One region of the Lysinibacillus sp. FSL M8-0216 genome, then DNA from elsewhere that is predicted to be linked to it. Evidence: riboswitches for the same ligand, from Rfam matches in the RefSeq annotation. Region 1 holds a riboswitch; each other region holds the start of a gene.

Region 1 (6,383 bases):
AATGTATATAGCTTTAATAACTATAAGACTGGTAAATTAATAATGAATCGTCCAAGCATTTCATTAACGTTAGGAAAAAATACTAATATTAAAAATGGAATTGCAGTATTTAGTCAATATGCCGAATTCCATGGTGAAGGATTTGCAGACAAAACTGTAACAATCAGTCCTAAAAAAGGAAATGCGATTATTGATTTTAAAGGTACGGAAATTGGTGAAATTATTATCGAAGGAAAAAATGTAAAAGAAATTCGTAATTTACCTGCTGGAGCAACTATAACGTATACAAAAGGGGCTTCTGCTGAGGAAATTGAATTTAAATAATAACTACTTGCAGTAAGAATGTTAGGCATATGTCAATCTGTCAATCATTTAGTGTCTTGTTAATTTAAACTGCATGGATTATATTCATGAAGGTCAGTATGCCATTCCAAACCCATTTGGAGTGGCTTTTACTTTTCTCATCTTATCAATATCTATGAAAAATGGAGAGTGGGTTCATTTTCATAAAATAGATAAAAAGAATTACCTTTATAAAGTGAATAGATGTACTTCAACTAACGGTGCTTAGTCGGTATTTTAGGCATGAAAACGAAAAATTTGACGAGAAAAAACTAAATAGATATTATAGATATGTTAAGTCCTTAATAGAGTGATTAGACCCAACCAACTAAACTTTATCCTTTTTTATTGAGATCAATGACTCATATATAATTGGCTTAACAAATGGAATGAAAAAGATATCATACATATAATTAGCGATGTCTTTTGTCTTAATTACAGATATTAAAGGTCTGTAATATATTGTGATATGGAGGGAAATAATGATGAATCAATACGATTGTATGATTATAGGTGGAGGCCCTGCTGGGTTAAGTGCTGCCTTAACATTAGGAAGAGCGCGCAGAAAGGTTGCACTAGTTGATAATGGAACAAATCGAAATCGTGTAACTCAGGAGTCACATGGTTTTTTAACAAGAGATGGGATAAAGCCACAAGAATTTAAGAATCTCGCAAGTAAAGATATAGAATCTTATACTTCTATAACAATGATGGATCAAACCGTCATAGAAATAATTAAAGATGATATAACTGGTTTATTTCTAGTCAATACTTCGGAAAATAAAACTTATGTAACTGAAAAAATACTGTTAGCTACTGGAATACAAGAGGAATTTCCACTCCCGCAAATCAGACAATATTATGGTAAAAGTTTGTTTAGCTGTCCATATTGCGATGGTTGGGAGCTGCGAGACAAGCCATTGGCTATCATTGCAGAAAACGAGGAGCATATTAGTCATATGACGAAATTGGTTTTTAATTGGTCACAGGATTTAATTGTTTTTACGAATGGTCATCAACTTTCCAAGAAGATTCAAAATGATTTTGAACAAAAGAAAATTAAGGCGTATACAAATACTATTAAAGATTTACATGGGGATGATGGTAACTTATCTAGTGTTGAATTAGAAACAGGTGACAATATTTTAAGAGCGGGGGGTTTTGTTGTGCCAAGTTTTTATCGTCCCAATAAATTTGCTAAACAGCTAAATTGTCAAGTTGATGAAAACGGAACAATTATGACTGATGGTGCTGGACGAACAACTGCGGCTGGAATATATATTGCTGGTGAAACGGAAAAGGGTGGTCCCTCTTCTTTAATGATTGCAGCTGCGGAAGGCTTTAAGGCTGCTTCAAGCATAAACATGGATATAACAATAGAAAGATTTTAAATTTATGGTTAGCTGATGAGTCATATAAAATTCATCAGCTATTTTGAATATGACTAGTCAAGCTGGCGGAGAATGAACTTGGATATGTTATACTATAAATAAATATAGAATAACTAGAAAAGGTACATATTCATTGTAAATTAGTTGAAAAGTGTAGAACCGTTGGTTGCCTCTCACCTGTATGTTGAGCACATTTTAGTAGTCTTCGTAATGTTATGACGACTACTAAAATGTGTCATCATCGTAAGAGAGGAGTCCTACTTTAGACTAGTACAATAAAAAATCTACGAAGATAGGATGGATAGAGTAGGATGCGAGATTTACATCATACTCATAGTTTTAGACATAATTGCATCTTTACTGTAAAGGAAGATGCCTTTTTTATGTATAAAATTACTAGGGTGGCTACGTTTTTAGGTAAATAAGCGACTATTATTTTTGTTCCTATTTTTTAATAAAATAATGCTATCGCATTCGTGGTTATATTTTTAGTTGATTATAATTTAGTTCGTTCTTACAAGGTGATGTCAGAAAATATGAATAGTCTCAAATTGATGAACTTTTATTTCTCGATTTACTTTTTATATAAAGGATGGTACACTTAAAACTATCGAAAAACAATATATTGTGTTCGTTTTGTGTAGGTACTACTACATGTAGTTTAATAGGGAAGTTCGGTACTATTCCGACGCTGTCCCCGCAACTGTGAAGCTGACGATGATTGTAACCACTGTGCATTCGCATGGGAAGGAAATCAGAGATTGAAGCAAAGCCAGGAGACCTGCCTATATAAAACAAATTTATCATTTCTTCGGGGATTAAGAGATGGGAACGTCAGTATTTTTAGTATGTTAACGTTTCCATTTAAGCTATCTCTCTAGAAGAGGTAGTTTTTTTATTTTATGAAAAGAGGGATTACTATGAAACTTTATACGAAAACAATCTGTCCAAAATGCCTTTGGGTAAAATCCGAATTACAACGAGCAGGACTTGAAGCTGAAATTGTTAATATTGATCACGATGAACAAGCTAAACAAACAATTATAGATGCAGGTTTTTTAAGTGTGCCTGTTTTAGAGGTAGATGAAACATTTATAGGTGAGGTTCAGGAAATTGTTTCTCGTATTGAGATGATTACACTATGATCGTTTACGCTAGTCGTACAGGAAATGTCCGTAATGTAGTATCTAAATTAAGGGCAGAATCTATTGAACTCTCTGAGGAATTAAGCTTGAATAAGCCTTATCTTTTAATTACATATACAGATGGCTTAGGTGACATTCCAGCAAAAGTGCAACGTTTTTTAGAGAAAAATAGAGATTTTTGTAAAGGAGTAGTTGCTAGTGGCAATAGTAACTTCGGACATCATGTCTTTGGCGCTGCTGGGGAAAAAATTGCTACTACCTATCATGTACCCTTAGTGAGGAAGTTAGATTTGCGTGGCAATCAAACAGATTATGAAGCAATACAAATGTTTTATGAAACGAGGGTAATGGGATGAAAACTTATTTAAAGCTTAATAATGACGTACTGAATCGTTATAGTACAACGGGACTACTAGAGCTAGAAAAGGACCGTGAGGCTACTCGCCGCTACTTTTTAGAATATGTCAACGTACGTTTACGTTATTTTATAGATATAGAGGAAAAAATCCGCTATTTAGTGGATGAGGGTTACTACGAGAAAGATTTTATCGACATGTACGAGATGGATTTTATAAAGATGCTGTACAAAAAAGCATATGATTATAATTTCCGCTTCCCATCATTTATGAGTGCAAGCAAATTTTATGACAGCTATGCTATGAAAAGTCGTGATGGTGAAGAAATCTTAGAAAAATATGAGGACCGTATTGTCATTATTGCCCTGTACTTAGCACAAGGAAACACTGTACTAGCAAAGAGTTCTGTTGAAGCGATGATGGAAGCCTATCAGCCTGCAACACCTACTGCATTAAATAGTGGGAAAAAAGCCCGTGGTGAATTAGTCAGTTGCTTTAAATTATCAATGGATGATTCTATGAATAGCATTGCTGAAAATATTGGTTATTGTTTAGAGCTATCACGCCTAGGCGGAGGGGTCGGGGTCAACTTAACGGATTTACGACCTTTAGGTGATCCAATTAAAGAAATATTAAACCGTGCAAGTGGAGTTATCCCAGTTGCAAAACTATTAGAAAATTCATTTAGTTATTCTAATCAGCTCGGTCAACGAAATGGCTCAGGAGTTGTTTACCTAAATATCTTCCATGCAGATATAGAGAATTTCATTTCATCAAAAAAACCAAATGCTGATGATAAAATTCGCCTCGCAACACTATCAACAGGAATTATTATTCCAAGTATTTTCTTCGATCTGATGAAACGTGATAAAGATATAGTGTTATTTAGTCCATATGATATTTTTAAAGTATATGGTAAACGAATGTCGGAAATTTCAATTTCAGAAATGTACTATGAACTACTTGATAATCCTAAAATCCGTAAAATTAAACGTTTGAATGCGCGTAGACTCTATACTGAGGTGAAAAAAGCTCAATTTGAATCAGGTTATCCTTTTGAAATTTTTGATGATAATGTCAATGAAGTACATCCACTAAAAAATATCGGTCGTGTAAAAATGTCAAACCTATGTACTGAAATCTTGCAAGTTCAAGAAACTAGTGTCATTACAGATCAAGATCAACCAAACGAATATGGGTTAGATGTGTCGTGTAATTTAGGGTCAATTGATATTCATGCAGCGAGTAAAGTAAATGATTTTGAAACATTAATCGATACAGCTATGCACTTATTAACAAATGTGTCACAAATGACATACATCAAAAATGTCCCATCGGTGGCAAAAGCGAATCGATTAATGCACTCAGTAGGGCTAGGTTGTATGAATCTCCATGGACATCTTGTTACGGAAGGCATTATGTATGGCTCGAAAGATTCTATTGATTTCATGGACCGTTTTATGGAAGCAATGAACTATTATTCTCTTAAATCATCGATGGAAATGGCTAAAGAAAAAGCAGAAACGTTCTACCGATTTGAAGATAGCGATTATGCTTCCGGTAGCTATTTTGATCAATATGTAAATAAGAATGAAGAAGAGCTATCATCTGCTGTGTTAAAAGCACTTGGCAACATTCCAATTATCACTAATAAAATGTGGGAATTATTAAAGGAAGATGTTATGGAATATGGTCTATTTCATTCCTATCGTTTAGCGATAGCACCAACCGGCAGTATTTCGTATATTCGTAGCTGTACGGCATCTATCTCTCCTTGTACAGAGCGTGTAGAGGTCCGTGATTATGCAGATAGTCGCACGATTTATCCAATGCCACATTTAACAAACGAAAACAGTCATTTATATGTCGAGGCCTATGATGTTGATCCTTATGATTTAATTGATTTATACGCAGCTTCTCAAAAACACGTTGACCAAGGTATTTCAATGACTCTTTATGTCACTGACAATTGGACAACAGAACAACTAGCTAAAGTATACATTTATGCATGGGTTAAAGGGATTAAGTCCGTTTACTATGTTCGTCAACGATTACAAAGCTTAGAGGAGTGTGTAGCATGTCAAATATAGTGTATGAGGCAGTCAACTGGAATAAGGCAACAAGTGAACTTGCCCAAATTTTCTGGGACCAGCAATGGAAGCAAATTTGGTTTCCTGAAGAAATTGCTGTGAGTAAAGATATTAAACAGTGGAAAAGTTTTGAGCATCAGGACACATATAAAAAAGTGTTTGCAGGACTGACTTTGCTTGATACCGTTCAGACGAATATAGGGATGAATCGTGTTGCTGCTTATACAGACGATTTACAGGAAAAGGCTGTATTAACCGTTTTTGATGCATTTGAGGCAATACATGCTAAATCATATTCTTATATATTTACAACGCTTTGTACAAACGAGGAGATAGACGAGCTCTTTGAATGGGTAAAGAAAAATGAATATTTACAATATAAGGCAAATAAGATTGCGGATATTTATAATAGTATAGAAGAAGGGGACTCTGAGAGCTTATGGAAAGCGATGTTTTCATCCGTTATGCTTGAATCTTTCCTTTTCTATTCTGGATTTTTCTACCCATTATACTTAGGTGGACAAGGTTTTTTAAGAAACAGTGCTGAAATTATTTCTCTCATTTTGCGCGACGAGTCCATTCATGGCGTAGCGGTAGGGTTTTTTGCTCAAAATTTATATAAGCAATTTTCTAAAGAAAAACAAGAATCCTTACAATTATGGGGTTATGAATTATTGCTGGATTTATATCAAAATGAAATGAAATATACCGAGGATATTTATGCGGAGACAGGATTATCGCCTGAGGTAAAAGCCTATGTGCGTTATAATGCTAATAAGGCCTTAATGAATGTCGGCTTTGAAGCCATGTTCCCTGAAGAAGAAGTGAATCCGATTGTCATGAATGGAATTCGTAATGAGGGCTCCACATATGATTTCTTTTCACAAAAGGGGGCTACCTATGCCAAAGCAAAAGTAGCGCCAATTACAGATGACACATTTAATTTTAATCGTTAGGATGAAGAACAATGAACGTAGAAGTAAAAATTAAAAGAATGCATGAAGATGCAATGCTACCAATGCAAGCTAATCCCGGTGATGCTGGGATGGATCTCTATTC
Region 2 (6,383 bases), 1.2 Mb from region 1:
ACCATCGAGTAGCCCATTTTTTCAAATTCCTTAGCGGTATAATAAGGAGTTTGACCAAATTCAGTCATATTGGCTAATAAGGGTGCATTTAACTCATTGGCAAATTGTTTAAACTCCTTGTCAGTTTGTAATGCCTCTGGAAAAATAGCATCTGCCCCAGCAGCAACATATGCTTTGGCTCTTAGAATAGCCTGCTCTAAGCCTTCAACAGACCTTGCATCCGTGCGAGCAATAATTACTAATGTAGGGGCTATTTGTTTAATCGTTTTTATTTTTTGTATCATTTCCTCTATTGAAATAAGAGTTTTGCCATTTAAATGTCCACATTTTTTAGGAAGATTTTGGTCCTCTAGCTGTACGGCAGCGACCCCTGCCTCTACCATTTCACGAGCAGTACGGGCAACATTTAATACACCACCAAAGCCCGTATCAATATCCACTAGCATAGGTAAATTAGTAGCCCGAATAATATCACTAGCACGCTGAGCTATTTCATTTGAATAAATCATCCCTAAATCTGGTAGGCCTCTACTCGCTGTATACGCGGCACCCGAAAGATACAGTGCATCAAAGCCAACTTTTTTAGCCATTAAACCTGCCATTGCATCATGTGCTCCGGGTATTTGCAAAATAGCTGAACGAGCAATAAGAGCTTTAAATTGTTCAGCTAATTGTTTTTGTGTCTTCGCTTCTTGAACAATCCACGCCATTTTTAAAAACCTCCTCTTTATTGCGTTCGGAATCCTTCTAAATTAAATAAATAGATTAATAAATTCATGGACAGCAATTTGTTCAAGCAGCTCTTTATTTGCACAAACCTCATTTATTGTATTGAGTTGTTTTTGAGAATAAAGCGTACTAATGTTTTGCTGGAATTTATCAATGATCTGAGGAAATGCTTCCTCACGGCGGAAACGATGTCCTAAAGGATATTCACACTCAATTAGCTCGGATGATGTACCATCTTTGTAATAAACTTGAACAGCATTTGCAATGGATCGTTTATCAGGGTCTAAATAGTCGATTGTATATTGGCTTTTTTCCACGACAACCATTTTATTTCGCAAGTCATCAATACGTGGGTCTACAGCCACCTCATCTTCGTAGTGATCTGCTGTAATGTCACCATAAATAAGACCAATAGCTGTAATATATTGAAGGCAGTGATCACGATCAGCAGGATTGTGAAGAGGCCCTTCTTTATCGATAATTCGTATGGCTGATTCATGCGTCGTAATGTTAATGCGGTCAATTTCAGCTAGGCGATTCTTTACTTCAGGATGTAAATGAACAGCACATTCTGCAGCCGTTTGAGCATGAAATTCTGCAGGGTAAGACACTTTAAAGAGGACATTTTCCATAACATAAGATGCAAGTGGTCTCGCAAGCTTTAATTCTTGCTTATTAAAGAGCACATCTTGGAATCCCCAGCCTGGTGCAGATAATGCAGTTGCATAGCCCATTTCCCCTTTCACAGCCATCATTGCTAGTTGTACCGCCCTGCTTGTAGCGTCACCAGCAGCCCATGATTTTCTAGATCCCGTATTAGGGGCATGTCGATAGGTTCTTAAACTTGAATTATCAATCCAAGCATTTGATAAAGCATTGACAATTTCTTGATGAGTACCACCTAAAGCCTTTGTTACTACAGCTGTTGTTGCTATTTTGACAAATAAGACGTGATCTAAGCCAACACGATTTAAGCTATTTTCGAGTGCAAGTATTCCTTGTATTTCATGAGCTTGTATCATCATTTCTAAAACGTCTTTTATTTGGAGAGGCCCTTGCCCTTCTGCAACACCTACACGACTCAAATAATCGGCTACAGCTAAAATGCCACCTAGATTATCAGAAGGATGCCCCCATTCTGCCGCCAACCATGTATCGTTATAATCCAACCAACGGATCATACAACCGATATTAAAGGCACCTTTAACTGGATCAAGGACATAGGATGTTCCTGGAATACGAGTACCATTTGGAACGACTGTACCTGGTACTACAGGACCCAGAAGTTTTGTACATTCAGGATATTGTAAAGCTAAAATGCCACAACCTAACGTATCCAATAAAACATATCGAGCCGTTTCGTAAGCTTCTTCGCTCGTAATCTTTGTGTTTAATACGTAATCCGCAATATCAACAAGAAGCTGGTCTGTCATCGTTTTTTCATTCGTTTTAATCATCTATATCTTCCTTTCAAGGTATGAATTTGATATACTAGTATGCTGATGGGCATTGGTCAGAATGTCCATCAGCTCTATGGCGAGTTGTTAAAACTTGATTATACCGACAATTCTTCAAGGTTATGACGCTCGCCTATATAATGAACACGAGGTCTAAATAATCGATTATTGTCATGTTGTTCGATCACATGTGCACATAAACCAATCGTTCGAGAGCCAAAGAAAATAGGCGTATATAATTCAATTGGTAAGCCCAGCATGTAGTACACTGGCGCAGCATAATAATCTAAATTTGGATACAAGCCTTTTTCCTCCACCATCACTTTTTCACCAGCTTCACACATGTGATATAAGCGGTCATCCCCTTGCTCCAAGCATAATTTATACAAAGCTTCTTTCATGATCTGCGCTCTTGGGTCCATTTTTTTCATATAGACACGATGGCCAAAGCCCATTATTTTCTCTTTATTTTTGAGCTTGTTTTTCAGCATCGCTTCAAAGCCTTCCACTGTCTTAGCTTCAAGCAGCATATACATGACTGCCTCGTTCGCCCCACCATGCAAATTTCCTTTCAATGATGCGACAGCACCAGTTAGAGCACCATACAGATCGGATTGTGTGGAGGCAATAACACGAGCAGCAAAGGTCGAATTCGGCATTTCATGTTCACTATATAAAACAAGTGATTGGTCAAAAATTTCCTCTTCTAATGGTGTTGGTTTTCTTCCAGTAATCATGTAATAAAAATTAGCACTATATGAAAGCTCACTATCCGGTTCTACTACCTCTTGACCATTTAATACACGGTAGCTATTCGCAACGATATTGGGCATTCCGCCTAAAAGTCGATATGCTCGTGTTACATTCTTTTCAGTCGAACGATCATTGATGTGCTGATCATACCCTGCTAACGCTGAAATTCCAGTTCTAAGGCCGTCCATAGCATGTGTCCCATTTGGTAATAAGTTGAAAATTTGAAAAAGCTCTTGTGGAACGTGATAGTTTTCTTTCAATTTATCTTGTAAGTCAGCTTGTTGCTCAGTAGTTGGTAGGTTTCCGTGCAATAATAAATGGACAATATCTAAATAGGAATATCGCTGAGATAGTTCAATCAAATCATAGCCCCGTATAACAATTTGGCTTCCTACTACGTCTAAGAAAGACAGTTTTGTTTCCGCAGCAATAACTCCATCAAGACCTGGTGAATACGTTAACTCCATGAATTACAACCCCTTTGTTTAATCATTCTTGTAAGCGTTACCATTCAAACTCGAAAGAACAACAAAAAAACAACTTCTACCCCTTTAGAAGTTGTTAATCTACAAAAGTATGACAGAACAAAAAACAGTGAACTTACATCCATTCACAATCACCATACAGTAGCTAACACCTCCCTATCCTCGTAGGTCAATTGATGCTTATTTAGCGGCAGGTCTCCTGACTTATCATCAACATTCCTATAACACCTTCCCGTTTTGATGAACAAAACAGTGGCCACGTTATGGAACTCCTACATACAGTTGCGGGACAGTGTTGGACTCACACCAACTTCCCTTTTAATCAAATGGAATCAAACCCATTTGAACCACCAAAATTTAGCATATTCAATTTGTCTTTTTACCTTAACATAGAGGTTTCCAAACAATCAATATAGGTAAAATTCAGAAAAGACTGATTATAAAAAGCTATTTTTCATTTTTGACGAACTATTCTGCATATTTAAGCATTATTTCGCTCAAAAAAAGATTGTTAATCAATCCCAATGAAGCTATATTTATGAAGTCTACTTTAAAAAAGCGAATTATTTTGCATAACGATGAAACGTGGAGTGACGGGATGGGCTATATAACAGAATTAAGAAAGCTTATCGGTAATAGACCGATTATAAGCGTCGGTTCGACAGTTCTTGTTGTTAATGATGATAAGAAGATACTCTTTCAACATCGTTCAGATTCGTTGGATTGGGGATTACCTGGCGGCTCAATGGAAATAAACGAAACATTAGAGCAGGTTGCTGCTCGTGAACTTTATGAGGAAACTGGACTCGTGGCTACAGAGTTTGATTTTATCGGTGTTTTTTCAGGACCTGATTATTACTACTGTTATCCGAATGGCGATGAAATCCATACAGTCATTCACCTGTATAGGGCTAAACATGTAAGGGGTGTATTGGAAATGAAAGATGGTGAGAGCTTAAGCCTCACTTATTTCAGTAAGGAAGAACTTCCGAATAATATGGAACAGAGGATGGTCGCTCTCTTAAACAACCTAGAGGGTAAAATATGGGGGTTCGAAAGCTCCTTTACGAAGCTTTCCAAATAACAATGTAAGAATTTTAATAAGGACTTTCTTCGCAAAGACATTCCAGTTCATTCTAAAGTATTCTTGTGAATTCTTTCGCGAGGGTGAGTGGGTAAAATCGCGTTGTATAGCTCAAGTGATGCGGAATGCTTAAATGGTTCACCTTTCATACTTTCCTCTACTAGCTGACCATTTTGCATGACAAGGATGCGATCTGAAATAAAGCGTGTAGCCTGTAGGTCATGAGAAATGAAAATGTATGCAAGTTGCAAATCCTTTTGTAGTGTCTGTAGTAATTGAATGATATGTTTTTGCAAAATCATATCTAAACTACTAATGGCTTCATCTAAAACAATTAATTTTGGGTGTAAGGCAAGCGCTCTTGCAATGTTAACACGCTGTTGTTGTCCTCCGCTAAGCTGGGAGGGATACTTTTCGGTAATAGATTTGTCTAACTCTACATGATCAAGTAATTCCTTTACCTTATAATGTCTCTCAGCTGAGCTATAATGCTCGAAATTTAGGTACGGTTCCTCTAAAATTTGAAAAATGGTCTGCTTTGGATTTAATGAATGATAGCTATTTTGAAAGACTGCTTGTAAATCTCTCCGTATCATTTTTTTTTGTTGGCTAGTGGCATCATAAAGATTAACCCCTTGAAATAGAATCTCACCGGCTGTTGGCCTTTCCATTCCTAATATAATTCGGCCCAATGTGCTTTTTCCTGAGCCACTTTGTCCAACAATCCCTAAGCATTCCCCCTCCTGAAGTGAAAATGATACTTTCTGTAATACAGGAGCATCCTGTCTTCGCTTGAATATGAACGGTCTATGTGCATAGTTCTTCTCAATATTTCTCACTTCTAGTAGCTTCAATTTTTTCACCTCTAAAACATAATTCGGGATTGTAATAGTTTTTTTGTATAAGGATGCTGAGGTGCATCAAAAAAATCATAGACATTCGCTTGTTCAATTATTTCCCCCTTATACATCACGGCCACGTCATCAGCAAGTTCAGCAATAACGCCTAAATCATGTGTCACAAGAAGGATGGCTGCCTGTGTTTCCAAGCGAATACGGTCAAATAAGGTCAATACCTGCTTTTGATTGACTGTATCAAGAGCTGTCGTTGGTTCATCAGCTATATATACCGAGGCTTGAATTGCCAGTGACAAAGCAATCATTACACGCTGTAGCATTCCCCCACTTAATTGGAATGGATAATAGTGTAAAAGGCGCTCGGGATTAGGTAAATTAACTTTTGACATGCTTTCAATAGCAATTTGTCTTATTTCATTTTTAGTTATAACAAAATGAGCCTTTAATGATTCACGAAAATGACCTTCAATGGTTTGAACACGGTCAAAGGCAGTCGAAGGATTTTGCATAATAATGGAAAGATGTCTACCACGATAAGCTCTCATTTGAGCAGCAGTTACCTTCAATAAATCTTGTTGATGGTAGAAAATTTGCCCTTTGGTGATCTGTGCTCTAGTCGGCAAGGCTTGCATGATAGCTTGGCAAAGCATCGTTTTCCCACTACCGCTTTCCCCAATAATTCCTAGCACTCGGCCTTGATAGGCTGTTAAATGAATGGAGGATAAAATATTCTGTTCTCCAACTTTGACCGATAAGTCTTTCACTTCTAAAACTTTCTTCATAACTACCCCTTTACTGATCAGGCTTCTTCAAACTACTTGCTAAAACATTACATACTAGGACAACAAGGACGATAGCAAGCCCAGGATATAGCATTAATTCAGGATGTTGGCGGATATATTGCTTCCCTTCATTTACCATCATTCCCCATTCAGGGGTAGGAGCCTGCACACCAAGCCCAATAAAGGAAAAGCCCGCAATCTCTAAAATGACCTTCCCCATATCTAATGCCACAATC
Region 3 (6,383 bases), 900 kb from region 1:
CACGCAATGATGGCTCCTCGGCCTCTAGTAGACGGAAAATCTTTAATACTTCTTTAATATGTTGCTCACCCTCATATTGAACTTTTGCCTGTAATGTAGGGACAAGCTCATAGGGCTGTGATAGCGTGTTACTGCCAATGCGATCGCCAATGTGTGCCTGGCTGAGCCCTTTAACAGCGAAGATTTCACCAGCCTCAACATGCTGAACAGTTTCAAAACGGCTGCCGTTATAAAGACGAATTTCTGTTACTTTCTCTGTAAGGTCTCCAAACGTAAATTCATCTCGAACATGTAATTTGCCTGTTAAAGCCTTGATGAATGTTAAACGCTGATGGCCATCATGTCGTATTTTAAAGACCTCTCCTTGAAACGGTGCTTCCGGCTCGAAGTGAGTACCCGTTATGAGTGGAAGTTGAGCAATCAATTCTTGAATGCCTTCATCTTTTAATGCCGAACCAGTAAAGCAGGGGAAGGCGGATTCATTTTTAATCATCGATTGTAGGTGCTTCATACACAGGCCATGCTCCAATGCTTCATTCAAAAAGGCATCCAGGAGCTTTTCATCACGCTCCGCCAGCCATTCCATGATTGTGCTGGAAACATAATTCTCCTGAAGTGGTTCATCGACGAATAATACATGTTCCGAGAAATCTTTATGGAGCTGGGTCATCACAGCCCTTACATCTGCTCCGTCACGATCTATTTTATTAATAAAAAAGAATGTAGGGACATGATAGTTTCGTAAAAGCTGCCATACCGTTTCAGTATGACCTTGAATACCCTCTACCGCACTTATAATAATGATGGCATAATCCATGACACGGATGGCACGCTCCATCTCTGGGGAGAAATCGACATGTCCTGGTGTATCAATCAACGTATATGTATCGTCGCCAATAGTCATGCGTCCTTGCTCGGCAAATATCGTAATGCCCCGTTTGCGCTCAAGCTCATGATTATCTAAATAGGCATCCTGATGATCGACACGTCCCCGCGCTTGAATACTATTTGTATGAAAAAGCACTTGCTCAGAAAAGGTTGTTTTTCCTGCATCAACATGAGCAAGAACCCCAATCGTCTTGTACATAATAAATCCTCGTTTCTATAAGTAGCTATCTTCTCATTGTATCAGAATACTAGCACAATTATTTCTTGTAAAATGATTCGTCTTTTTGTCGAAATAGTGCTAATATAATGATGATTATATTTTTTGCATTCTATTACTGATTGCGAATTAACGCATGAACTGCTAGTCTATCAATAGCATAATTAGAACATATTGGTGCAAATGGCATTTGTCATTTGCTTAAAAGGGAAATCGGTGCAATTCCGATGCTGTCCCGCAACTGTAAATGGGGAGTCTATACAGCATGCCACTGTAGTTTAACTATGGGAAGGCGTATAGATGATGAACCTAAGCCAGGATACCTGCCAGTATATGTATGTTAACTAAGAACCACGAGGATGGGGATAGTGATAAAGGTACTAATACCGTTTTTTCACTATGCAACTCTCTTGGCGACAAGAGGGTTTTTTTATGCCCTTCCAATTATCCTAGTAGCAAAGAAGTCTCTGATTTCTTTCTATATTTATGACAACAAAGGAGAAAAGGACATGAAAAAATGGAGAAGTATATGGCTAGTCATGGTCATCGCCTTAATCGCTGTATTAGGAGCGTGTGGCGCAAAGGACAAGCCTGAATCAGCAAAGCAAACTGAAAAAGTTGAACCGTCTGAGGCGACAACAACTGAGGTCATCATTGAAAATAATGAAACTACCCAAACCTATAAGGAAGCACCAAAAAAGGCCATTAGCTTAAATCAGCATGTAACAGAAATTATGCTTGCATTAGGCTTAGAGGATTCCATGGTAGGGACAGCTTATTTAGATGATAAAATCTACGAGCCGCTTCAAGCAGCCTACGATAAAGTTCCAGTTCTTTCAGATCAATACCCAACAAAGGAGCAAGTCATTGATGCCGAGGCAGATTTCTTGTATGCAGGCTGGAAAAGTGGCTTTGGTGAGAAAGGTGTTGGAACACCAGAGGAGCTTGAGGAATTAGGAATTCATACGTATTTACATACGGCTTCCAATATGACAAAGCCAACATTAGAGGATATTTTCACGGATATTCGTCATATCGCGGAAATATTCCGAGTGGAAGATCGCGGTGAAGCATTAATTGAACAAATGACAAAAGATGTCGAAGAAGTTCAAGCAAAATTACCAAAAGACAGTGAAAATTTACGTGTGCTAGTCTTTGACAGTGGTGATAAAGACGTATTCACGGCTGGTCAAAACTTTATGAATGAGCTAGTAGCAATCGCTGGCGGTCAAAATATCTTTGGAGATGTGGAGTCAGGATGGACAACGGTATCGAAGGAAGATGCAGTAGATCGCAATCCAGAGGTGGTGGTTGTCATTGATTATGGTGAAACAACTGCTGAACAAAAGATAAAATTCTTAAAAAATGATCCAGCGTTGAAGGAAATGGAAGCAGTCATAAATGATCGCTTTGTCATTCTTCCACTTTCAGCGGCATCTGAAGGGGTACGTGCTGCAGCGGCCATTCAAATTTTAGCCAAGGGCTTCTACCCAGCCAACTTTTAAAAACATTCGAGCTAGCGCTTTGCTAGCTCCTTTTTCTTAAGGAGCGATAACAATGAATGCATTTCGTCAAAACATACCAGATAAAACGTTCGAAACTCTAAATCAGCAAGGTGGTTATACACGATTAGCGGTAAGCCCTGGCATTATTAATAAGCATTATACGCCAGCCCAATTTCAAAAAATAGCTGAAATAGTAGGGGAGAAGGGGGCCATTAAATATTCGGCCTCCTATAGCATATTATTATCGATCCCCTCTAGTGAACTGACAGAAGCGACCCATGCCTTACAGGAGGCTGGACTGTTTGTTGCTTCCTCAGGACCTCATATTGCCATGAAGGCATGTGATTTTTGTGATGGAGAAAAAATGGAGGCAGTTCCTCAAACAGAACAACTCTATCAGGCATTGGACGGTATAACTGTGCCTGCAAGAGTACGAGTCAATGTGAATGGCTGTGCATCGGCTTGCTATAATCCTACATATGATGATATTGGTTTAGTCTATCAGCATGAGAGCTTTGATGTTTATGTAGGAGCCATCCCTATGGGGGCGAAGGCACAGGCGGGTACTCTCTTCGCGAAAAGGGTAGGGATTGATCATATTGAGGATTTTTTGCTACAAATCATTCGTCTCTATCAAAACCAAGCTCGTTCCAATGAACCTTTTTATAAATTTTATCGCAGAACAAAAATGAATGCTGATTGGGAACTAGTAAAAAAATCAATAGAGTAGCAGGAAAAATACTTAGGGTGTCGAAATATTGTAGTAGAGCATAGAAAATGACAATACAAAGGAGCAAGAACATGACAACTAAACAAGGGATTCAACCAGAAGATCTTTATCACTTGAAATCAGTGGCAGATCCACAGCTCTCACCTGATGGGACTGAGGTAGTTTATGTAGAGACACGTATTGATGAGAAGAAAAAAGACTATGTATCTAACTTGTTTTATTTAAATTTAAAAGACAAACGTCCTCAGCAATGGACATATGGTAACGATCGGACAAGCTCTCCTGTCTGGTCGCCAGATGGCAGTCAAATTGCTTTTTCTTCGACAAGATCAGGCAAGCCGCAAATTTTTGTACTGTCGAAAACAGGGGGAGAGGCGAAGCAAGTGACGTATTGCAAAAACGGTGCGTCAACGCCTGTCTGGTCTCCTTGTGGAGAGAAAATTGCCTTTTCAGTTTTGCTAGGTAAAGATGAAACTATCTTAGACAAAGCTGAAGATGACAAGAAAGAAGAAAAAGAACTCAAGCCACTCGAAATCGATAAGATGAAACATAAGTCGGATGCGGGTGGATTTATGGATATGGACCAGCATACTCACATTGCCATTGTCGATTTAAAATCTGGTGACTTAAAGCAAGTGACAGAAGGGAACGAGGATTTCCATCTGAGTACATGGTCGCCAAATGGCAGTTATCTTACGTACTTAGCAGATCAAGCAGAGGACTTAGATTTTTCGTTTAATGCGGATATTTATTTATTCGATTTAGAAACAAAACAGAGTCGCAAGGTAACAGAGGGGATTGGCTCCTATTACCAAACGTCCTGGTCGCCTAATAGCCGCTTCCTTTCCTTTGTTGGAGGAAAACGTGAGTTTGAAAATGCCACACAAGCGAAGCTATGGATTTATGATATGGAACAAAATCTGCTAAACTGTGCAACAAGTGAATTTGATGCCCCTGTGGGTGACTATGTCATCGGTGATTTCCTGCAAGGGGTAGCAGCACCAAGTGTACAATGGATGAATGATAATCATAGTTTCTATTTCCAAGTAACGGATCACGGCAATGCGGCAATTTACTTTGGGAATGTAGATGGTGAAATTTATCCAGCTATTCACGATGATCAATACGTTTATGGTTTTTCATTAGATGCTCAAAATGATCAAGCCGTTGTCGCCATAAGTACGACAACGAATCCGGGCGATTTATATTACGTCAACTTAAAAACGGGTGAAAAAGAACGATTGACGACAGTCAATGAAGACGTTTTAAAGACGAAAGAGTTAGCTGTGCCAGAGAGCATTGAGTTTGAAGGAGCTGAGGGCTGGAAGGTCAATGGCTGGATCATGAAGCCAGTGGGCTATGAAAAAGGGAAGAAATATCCTCTTATTCTTGAAATCCATGGTGGTCCACATGCGATGTACGGCAACACCTATTTTAATGAATTCCAAATCCTAGCTGCTCAAGGCTTTGCGGTGCTGTATACAAATCCGCGCGGAAGTCATGGCTACGGACAAACGTTTGTGGATGCAGTACGTGGTGATTATGGTGGCAATGACTATCAAGACCTAATGGCCGCTGTAGACTATGCTTTAGAGCAATATGAGTTCATTGATCCAACTCGACTAGGTGTAACAGGTGGGAGCTATGGTGGCTTTATGACCAACTGGATTGTTGGGCATACCAACCGCTTTAAGGCAGCAGTTACACAACGCTCTATTTCAAACTGGATTAGCTTTGCAGGAGTGAGTGATATTGGCTATTACTTTACAGACTGGCAAATTCAAGCGGGGCTCGAAAATATAGAGAAGCTATGGCATCATTCACCATTGAAATATGTAGACAATGTTGAAACACCATTGCTTATTTTACATGGTGAAAAAGACTATCGTTGTCCGATTGAACAGGCGGAGCAATTATTTATCGCCTTGAAGTATCGGAAAAAAGAAACGAAATTCGTCCGGTTCCCTGAAGCTAATCATGAACTGTCAAGAAGCGGAAAGCCAACATTAAGAATTAATCGTCTCGAATATATACGAGATTGGTTTGTGGAAAAGCTTTAAAAAAGAGGTGGCTTAGGAAGTGAACATACTTCTTAAGCCATTTTTTATAGAAAAAAAGAACCACAGCAAAGTGTGATTCCAGATGAGTTAGTCCATTTTTTGAATAAAAACGACCTTCAAATAATTAAATTCAGGATATTCACGAGGCACACGGAAATCCTTTGGTAAACCGTATTCCTCTACAATTTTATAGCGTGTACGAGTCTCTTTAAATGCTTGGTCGATAAACCCTTTAAACTTTTTCATACCGAAGCTTGCGTTGTTTGTGGAAGCCACAATAATGCCATTTTTGGCTGTAATCGCAATCGTATCCTTCAGTAATTTTGGATAGTCCTTCGCCGTTGAGAACGTCATTTGCTTTGTGCGGGCAAAGCTTGGTGGATCTAATACAACAAGGTCAAATTTTAATTCGTGACGCTGTGCATATTTAAAATAATGAAAAACGTCCATTACTTTTATATCCTGCGCTTCATAATCAATTTGATTGACGCTAAACTGCTCAATCGTTTTGGCTAAACTGCGCTTTGCAACATCGACACTTGTTGTTTTAGTAGCTCCTCCAAGCGAGGCTGCTACAGAAAATGCCCCTGTGTAGGAGAAGGTATTTAGCATATTTGTTGTGCTCGCATAGCGCTCACGAATAGCTAATCGTACTTCCCGTTGATCAAGGAAAATTCCAGTCATCGCACCATCATTTAAATGGACTGCATAGGTCATCCCATTTTCCTTAACCATGATTGGAAATTCGCCAGGAGTCCCCATGACAAAATCATCCTGTTCCATATATTGCCCTTTACTATCGAATCGTTTTTTCTCATAAATGGCCTGGTAGTTGATGGTTTCAGCAAGCGCCTCATAAACGACTTCTTTCAATGAGTAAATACCCTCGCTATACCAACTCACCATATAGTAGCCATTAAAGAAATCGATCGTTAGGCCACCGATACCATCACCCTCGCCATTGAAAACACGGAAGGCTGTTG
Region 4 (6,383 bases), 840 kb from region 1:
CAATAGAAGGCATATCTTCTTCACTTTCAGCATTTTCTAATGCCTCAAAATCAATGGGTGTTAAAGTTCCTGTTCGGTCTAAACGATTCATGTAAACATTAAGTGGACTTACAATTAAATGGAAATGTTTAGATTGTGGTACATACACAAGGAATGTTAATAGAATTAATAAATGTGCCCACCACATGACATAAAACACACCAACAGCTACTGACGCAGGTAGGAAACCAAAAATAGTAGCAATACTAGAAGCTACTGGTTCTGTATAGGTTAATCCCTCTCCATGCCAAATTAATCCCATACCATTCGCAAGTAACGTCGATACCATTAAGCCACCAATGAAAATTAATACAAGACCGTTTTTCCATCCACGCTTTAAACGTACTAGCTTTTCAACATAGCGGCGGTAAAATGCCCAGACAACCGCTACCAAAATCATTAAGACCACAAGTTCTTGGAAGAATGTAAAGACACCATAGAAAATACCCAGCGGTAAATGTGTGCCTGGTGCTAATCCTTTCCAAATTAAATCAATCGCCCCTAGCTGTACCATTAAAAATCCATAGAAAAACATTACATGGATTAAACCACTCTTTGGATCTTTTAATAGCTTGTTTTGGCCAAATACATTGACCATAATATAGCGAAGTCGTTCTTTTACACTTTCATCAAACTCAACCTTTTTCCCCAATTGCACATACTTATAGCGTGTTTTCAACAGATAGAAGAACAATCCTACTGCATAAAGTACAACCACGACTGTTAAGACAATGTTAGCAATTAATAATGGACTCATGGTTGGTCCCCCCTCGTTTGTCGTAATTTTTCTCTCTTTGTGATAAATTTGCTAGCTCATACGGAAATGTTCATCACTTCGATATTATATTCCTATTCTAATAAATGAGTGAGCATTCAGTCAACATAAAACGGAAATATTTCTGATAATTTTATATTCTTACATTTTACAAGAAAAAAAGCCACCCTGAATTTTTTCAAAGTAGCATTTTTTACTTTCTGTAGAAAACTAAATTTTATTTTTTAAAAACATTTCCACTGCGAATATATTCAACATCCGCAACATGTAATCGAGCATTTACTACTCGTGCAGCTGCAAATAAATAATCTGATAATCGATTTAAATATTTTTGTACAACTTTTGGCACATCTTCAACTTCTTTCATAAGTGTCACCATTTCACGCTCTGCTCGCCGAGCAACCGTACGCGCAATGTGTAAAGTTGCAGCTGCTGGTGCCCCTCCTGGCAAAATAAAACGTTGTAATGGTGGCGCTTCATCTGAAAGTGCATCAATACGAGCCTCTAGCACCTCAATTGGTTGTTCAGTTAGCTTATAATGTCGTTCTTTCATCACGTTGGCTAGATCACCACCGGCATCGAATAGTTCATGTTGAATAGTTTCTAAATCCGTTAAAATATCCTTGAAAAGTGCTGGATCTAATTCACTTACAGCTTTACCAATAAAAGAATTTAATTCATCAATAGCCCCATACGTTTCAACACGTAAACTATCTTTATCAACGCGTCCTCCTATAAGACTTGTTTTACCCGTATCCCCTGTTTTTGTGTACAGCTTCATTTCGCTCATCTCCTAAAATTGATTTTTGTAATTTCTGATAGCCTGAACCGTAGTTTCAAAAACACCCTTTGCAATCATTTTACCAACTTCCGTAATGGGACCACCATATAACATTTCTGTCCCTTTTTGAGTTGCTGCAATTAAAAGGCTATCTGTAGCAGTACCTGTAGCAATTGTTCCACTACGCTCATCACGAATATTTTCTGATTGCATAGCCTTCGTTTTCGCTTCTGTAGCTGTCATCATGGCCTGAAAAAATGCTTCCTCCGATAAACAGCCGTTGATAATTACCCATGTATTAATAGTACCAATATATGGTTCATCCTGCCTTTCGTGCACACGAGATACATCTACTGCATTCCCTACACCAGCAGTAACAGCTACTATCACACTGCCAAATGGTGCAGGTAACTCATTGATCGCCACAAGAGCTGTTGGCACTGCTGTCAGCATGACAACTGTATTCGTAGGCGAAAAATGGCCTCTTTGCAAAAATTCATTAACCTCTCTCTTTACATCACTAATCACATAATCACTAGGAACAGAGCGGTTTAACAAGCAATTATGCCACCCAATTCCAGGGTTATGGACAGCAGAGGATACAGTTTTTATAGGAATCTCTGACTGGAGCTGAATAAACTGTTCCGTTATTATAAAATGTTCTTTTTTTATTACAGCGCGCTGTTGATAGTCGCTTGCTGCAGGCATCATCGTAATTTGTGGTTTAGGTATTTCTGGATGAGCATAAGTAGCTACTCGTGCTTGATAAATTTCTTCTATCTGAGAAGCAATTAATACTTCATGTGGTGCCCCAAAAGCTCTCATTTGTCCACTTTCCATGAGCAATAATTCATCACAATAGAGAGAGGCTAAATTCATATCATGTAATACCATCACTACCGTTAAACCACACTCTACAGCTTCCTTCCGCACCATATCTAAAATTTGCCGCTGATGGGCAATGTCTAAATGATTTGTCGGCTCATCTAGCAGTAAAATTTCCGCAGTTTGAGCAAGGGCCTGTGCAACAAAAACTCTTTGCTGTTCGCCACCCGATAAAAATTCCATCGGTGTATGCTCATAACGTTTTATGCCTGTTTGTAGCATTGCATGTTGAACCGCTTGCTCATCTTGCTCAGACCAACTTGAAAAAAAACCTGATTGATGTGGATAACGTCCAAGCGAAATAGCCTCTCTAACACTGTTTGAAAAAGCATTCGCATGGAGCTGTGGTAAAACAGCCATTTTTTTTGCTAAAGCACGGGCATTGTAGGAAAGAATGCTTTGTCCATCAATAGAAATCGTGCCCTCAACTGCTGGTAGAATACCACTCATTACCTTTAATAATGTTGATTTCCCACTACCATTTGGCCCTAAAATGCCAAGAATCTTTCCTTTTTCAACTGTAAAGCTTATATCCTTGACGATCGGTACGTCTTCATAACCACCTGATAGATGTTCAACAACAATCACGCCCGTACCCCCTTGCCTCTTCGTTGCTTATAAAAAATATAGGAAAAAACAGGCGCTCCAATAAATGCCGTAATGACACCAATGGGCAGTTCCCTTGGCAAGATGATGGTTCTTGCAACTAAATCACAAATAATAAGTAATGTTGCCCCATTAAAAAATGATAATGGGAGTAAATGACGGTGATCAGAGCCCCAAATCATTCTTGTCATATGTGGTACAACTAACCCTACAAAGCCAATTGTGCCTGAAACAGCAACTGCTGCTCCAGTTAGCATGGAGCCACCTACTAAAATCAAATACTTACTTTTCTTTACATTGACACCTAAATGCTTCGCTCTTTCTTCCCCATATAACAGAACATTAAGCTCACGTCTCTGAGTCCACAGCATAAGGGAACCAACAATGACAAATGGAATAATCATTTGAACATATGGCCAACCACGCATAGAAACAGAACCGAGTAGCCAGCCGATTACTTGGCGTAGCTCCTCTCCCGATAAAGCAATCATTAACGAGATTAACGATCCTAAAAATGAACTAAAGATAACTCCTGTTAAAATCAGTGTTTCCATCTTTAAAGAACGGTCTACTACTCTAGCAAAGCTCATCACAATCACCATTGTAATAATTGCGCCTATCATGCTAAAGGTAGGTAAGGCATACAAGCCTACAACAGGTATAGAAATATTAAAAAAAATTGTCATGACTGCGCCGACAGAAGCACCAGATGAAATACCTAATGTATATGGATCTGCTAATGGATTTTTGAGCAAGCCTTGGAAAGCCGCTCCCGCAATGGCGAGAGAAGCTCCTACTAGCCCCGCTAAAAGCACACGGGGCAACCGAATTTTCCAAAAGATATTGGCAGCTGTTTCATCAACTGACTGATTCCACAGCACTTCTATCGGAATATGAACAGAGCCTATAGCTACGCCACACCAGATGCTAATGATAAGAAGCGTACATGTTAATACATAGGCTGTTGCTATTTTTTTCACTTAAATACCTCAGGGTAGATAGCTTTTGCTAATTCCTCAAGGCCATCCGCTAAACGTGGTCCCTGACGGCTTGTTGTGCTTTCATCTACTTGCACAATAGCATTATTTTTTACTGCATTAATTGTATCGAAACCAGCACGCTTTGGTATTTTTGTTAAAATATCAGGTACATAACTATATGTCACCACGATGACATCTGGATTTTTTGTGATAATTTTTTCTGCACCAATTTCATACCAATTATCACCGTCTGCTGCTACATTTTTTGCATGGATCATCTCCAGCATTGCGTTCATAAATGTGCCTTGACCAGCTGTATAAATATTAGGTTCATCAGAGGCTTCTACAAAAACGTTCTTAGGTTCAACGTCGTTCACTTTCCCCTGAACCTCTTCCACTTTCGCCTTCATGTCAGCAATGATTTTTTCAGCTTCTGGTAATTTCCCTGTAGCACGCCCAAGCTGTTCAATCGTTGTATAGGTTTCATTAAAATCTTGGGCATTTTTTACAACAAATACTTTCACGCCCGCAGATTCTAGCTGTGCTATGGCTGATTCCGAAAGAGACATGCTAGATTCATGTGCAAAAACGATATCTGGCTTTAAGGCAATAATTTGTTCAATATTGTACTCCATGCCACCAACCTTATCCTTTTCAACTACCTCTGGTGGATAATCGTCGTTGTCTGTAACCCCTACGATTTCATCCTTTAAACCTAGGCCAAACAATATTTCTGTATTACTTGGAATAAGTGACACTATTTTCTTAGGAGGAGCCTCTAGTGTAATATCCTTCCCAATAGCATCCGTTATAGTCATAGGGAATGTTGCTTCTTCCGCCTTAGATGTTTCTTGTTGTGTTTGCTCTTCTGTAGGTGTGGAATTGTCTTTTTGCGCCTCTTGTCCACAAGCTGCTAGCAACCCTATCGTTAAAAATGCCGATACCCCTATTTTCCAAAATTTCTTCATGTGAATCCTCCTTCGTTGATTTGTGCGTTCATGTGTTAGAAGTATTCCTCCATCAAAATAAGACCCCTCATCTTCGAATGATGAGGGGTCAAAATCGCACCAAAAAACTGATACAAAATCCACCATCCTATCCTCGTAGGCTGTCATGTCTATGCTATAAAGGCAGGTCTCCTGGCTTGTGCTCAGTACGTTTTTTCAAGCCTTCCCGAAATCTTCAGTGGCATCATTTGAAAAAACTCACACTTACAGTGGCGGGACCGCATCGGAATTACACCGATTTCCCTTTTCACTTTACTTAAGTAAAGAACCTTTATAATATTCAGTTGATTTTATTATACATGAAATTAAAAAAAGTCGCCTCTATATCAAGGCGACTCCAAAGGTTATTAGACGATTTCAGCAAAATACTGTACGGTTTTCATCGGAGCACCGATCGTTCGTAATGACCAAGTTTGCTCTAAATAAACATCCGCTAGTTTATCATATTTCCCACCAAACTTTTGTGCCCACTCAACGGCTATGACACTTTCATATAATTGAGCCATTTTTTTGGCAACATCCTTTGCTTCAAACGTTTTTGTCGCTTCATCGAGAGTACTAAAAATTTGTAAGGTTGCCGATAGTTTAGTCAATTGCTCTTGAACGATTTTCACTAATGAATGGTCTGTTAATACTTCTAATCGCTTGCTCATCACTTGAACAAACAATTCATGTGCCCTGTATTTATCCACTAAGCGAATAAGCTCCAAAGCTAGTATATTAGCCGTACCCTCCCATACCGTCAGCACTTGCGCATCTCTCAGTAAGCGTGGTGTTACAAAGTCCTCAATATAGCCATTCCCGCCATGTAGCTCAATTGCTTCACTTGCATAATGGACCGCCTGCTCTGCCGTTTCCTTTTTCATAATGGCAATATATAAACGGTTCATGATGATGTCTTGCTCTGTTCCCTGACCACCTGTCACTTTATCGTATAATTGAATAAGATCAAAAATCGTGGCTACTTCTACATGCAGCTTAGCGGCATATTTACCCAATGTATCCTGGATCATAGGATACTGTGTTAAAGGTTTACCAAAGGTATATCGATTTGACACATAATGCTTCGCCTCTAAGAAGCCACGGCGCATAATACCAATGGATGCCACAGCATTACAAATTCTTGATAAATTAAGCGCCTCCAGCATATAATAAATCCCTTTATTTTGATCACCAACTACATAAGCGAGTGCTCCATCAAACTCAACCTCACCAGATGGAACGGCTTTCACACCTAATTTATCTTTTAGTCGTCGAATACGAAGTTGGTTAGCCGATCCATCTTCATTACGCCATGGAACTGCAAATAG

The links. A riboswitch is a leader RNA that binds a small molecule or an ion and turns the genes downstream of it on or off. The one in region 1 is predicted to bind cobalamin.
Region 2: another riboswitch for cobalamin. It lies ahead of mmgD (citrate synthase); the one in region 1 lies ahead of MKX57_RS06425 (glutaredoxin).
Region 3: another riboswitch for cobalamin. It lies ahead of MKX57_RS11110 (ABC transporter substrate-binding protein); the one in region 1 lies ahead of MKX57_RS06425 (glutaredoxin).
Region 4: another riboswitch for cobalamin. It lies ahead of MKX57_RS02505 (ABC transporter substrate-binding protein); the one in region 1 lies ahead of MKX57_RS06425 (glutaredoxin).

What each region holds. Positions count from the first base shown of each region.
Region 1 covers NZ_CP152007.1:1,366,495-1,372,877, forward strand. The annotation lists gene MKX57_RS06415 (chitobiase/beta-hexosaminidase C-terminal domain-containing protein) at 1-324, shown strand, start outside; gene MKX57_RS06420 (NAD(P)/FAD-dependent oxidoreductase) at 828-1,733, shown strand; cobalamin riboswitch at 2,359-2,537, shown strand; gene MKX57_RS06425 (glutaredoxin) at 2,654-2,878, shown strand; gene nrdI (class Ib ribonucleoside-diphosphate reductase assembly flavoprotein NrdI) at 2,875-3,234, shown strand; gene nrdE (class 1b ribonucleoside-diphosphate reductase subunit alpha) at 3,231-5,324, shown strand; gene nrdF (class 1b ribonucleoside-diphosphate reductase subunit beta) at 5,312-6,280, shown strand; gene dut (dUTP diphosphatase) at 6,292-6,383, shown strand, end outside.
Region 2 covers NZ_CP152007.1:2,532,257-2,538,639, forward strand. The annotation lists gene prpB (methylisocitrate lyase) at 1-710, opposite strand, end outside; gene MKX57_RS12375 (bifunctional 2-methylcitrate dehydratase/aconitate hydratase) at 753-2,186, opposite strand; gene mmgD (citrate synthase) at 2,285-3,406, opposite strand; cobalamin riboswitch at 3,596-3,791, opposite strand; gene MKX57_RS12385 (NUDIX hydrolase) at 4,023-4,508, shown strand; gene MKX57_RS12390 (dipeptide/oligopeptide/nickel ABC transporter ATP-binding protein) at 4,556-5,371, opposite strand; gene MKX57_RS12395 (ABC transporter ATP-binding protein) at 5,374-6,147, opposite strand; gene MKX57_RS12400 (ABC transporter permease subunit) at 6,158-6,383, opposite strand, start outside.
Region 3 covers NZ_CP152007.1:2,261,985-2,268,367, forward strand. The annotation lists gene MKX57_RS11105 (translation factor GTPase family protein) at 1-1,087, opposite strand, end outside; cobalamin riboswitch at 1,264-1,451, shown strand; gene MKX57_RS11110 (ABC transporter substrate-binding protein) at 1,615-2,610, shown strand; gene MKX57_RS11115 (precorrin-3B methylase) at 2,663-3,340, shown strand; gene MKX57_RS11120 (S9 family peptidase) at 3,412-5,400, shown strand; gene MKX57_RS11125 (class I SAM-dependent rRNA methyltransferase) at 5,488-6,383, opposite strand, start outside.
Region 4 covers NZ_CP152007.1:521,562-527,944, reverse strand. The annotation lists gene MKX57_RS02525 (heterodisulfide reductase-related iron-sulfur binding cluster) at 1-796, opposite strand, end outside; gene MKX57_RS02520 (cob(I)yrinic acid a,c-diamide adenosyltransferase) at 1,032-1,595, opposite strand; gene MKX57_RS02515 (adenosylcobinamide amidohydrolase) at 1,608-3,068, opposite strand; gene MKX57_RS02510 (iron ABC transporter permease) at 3,065-4,066, opposite strand; gene MKX57_RS02505 (ABC transporter substrate-binding protein) at 4,063-5,034, opposite strand; cobalamin riboswitch at 5,178-5,361, opposite strand; gene MKX57_RS02500 (acyl-CoA dehydrogenase family protein) at 5,421-6,383, opposite strand, start outside.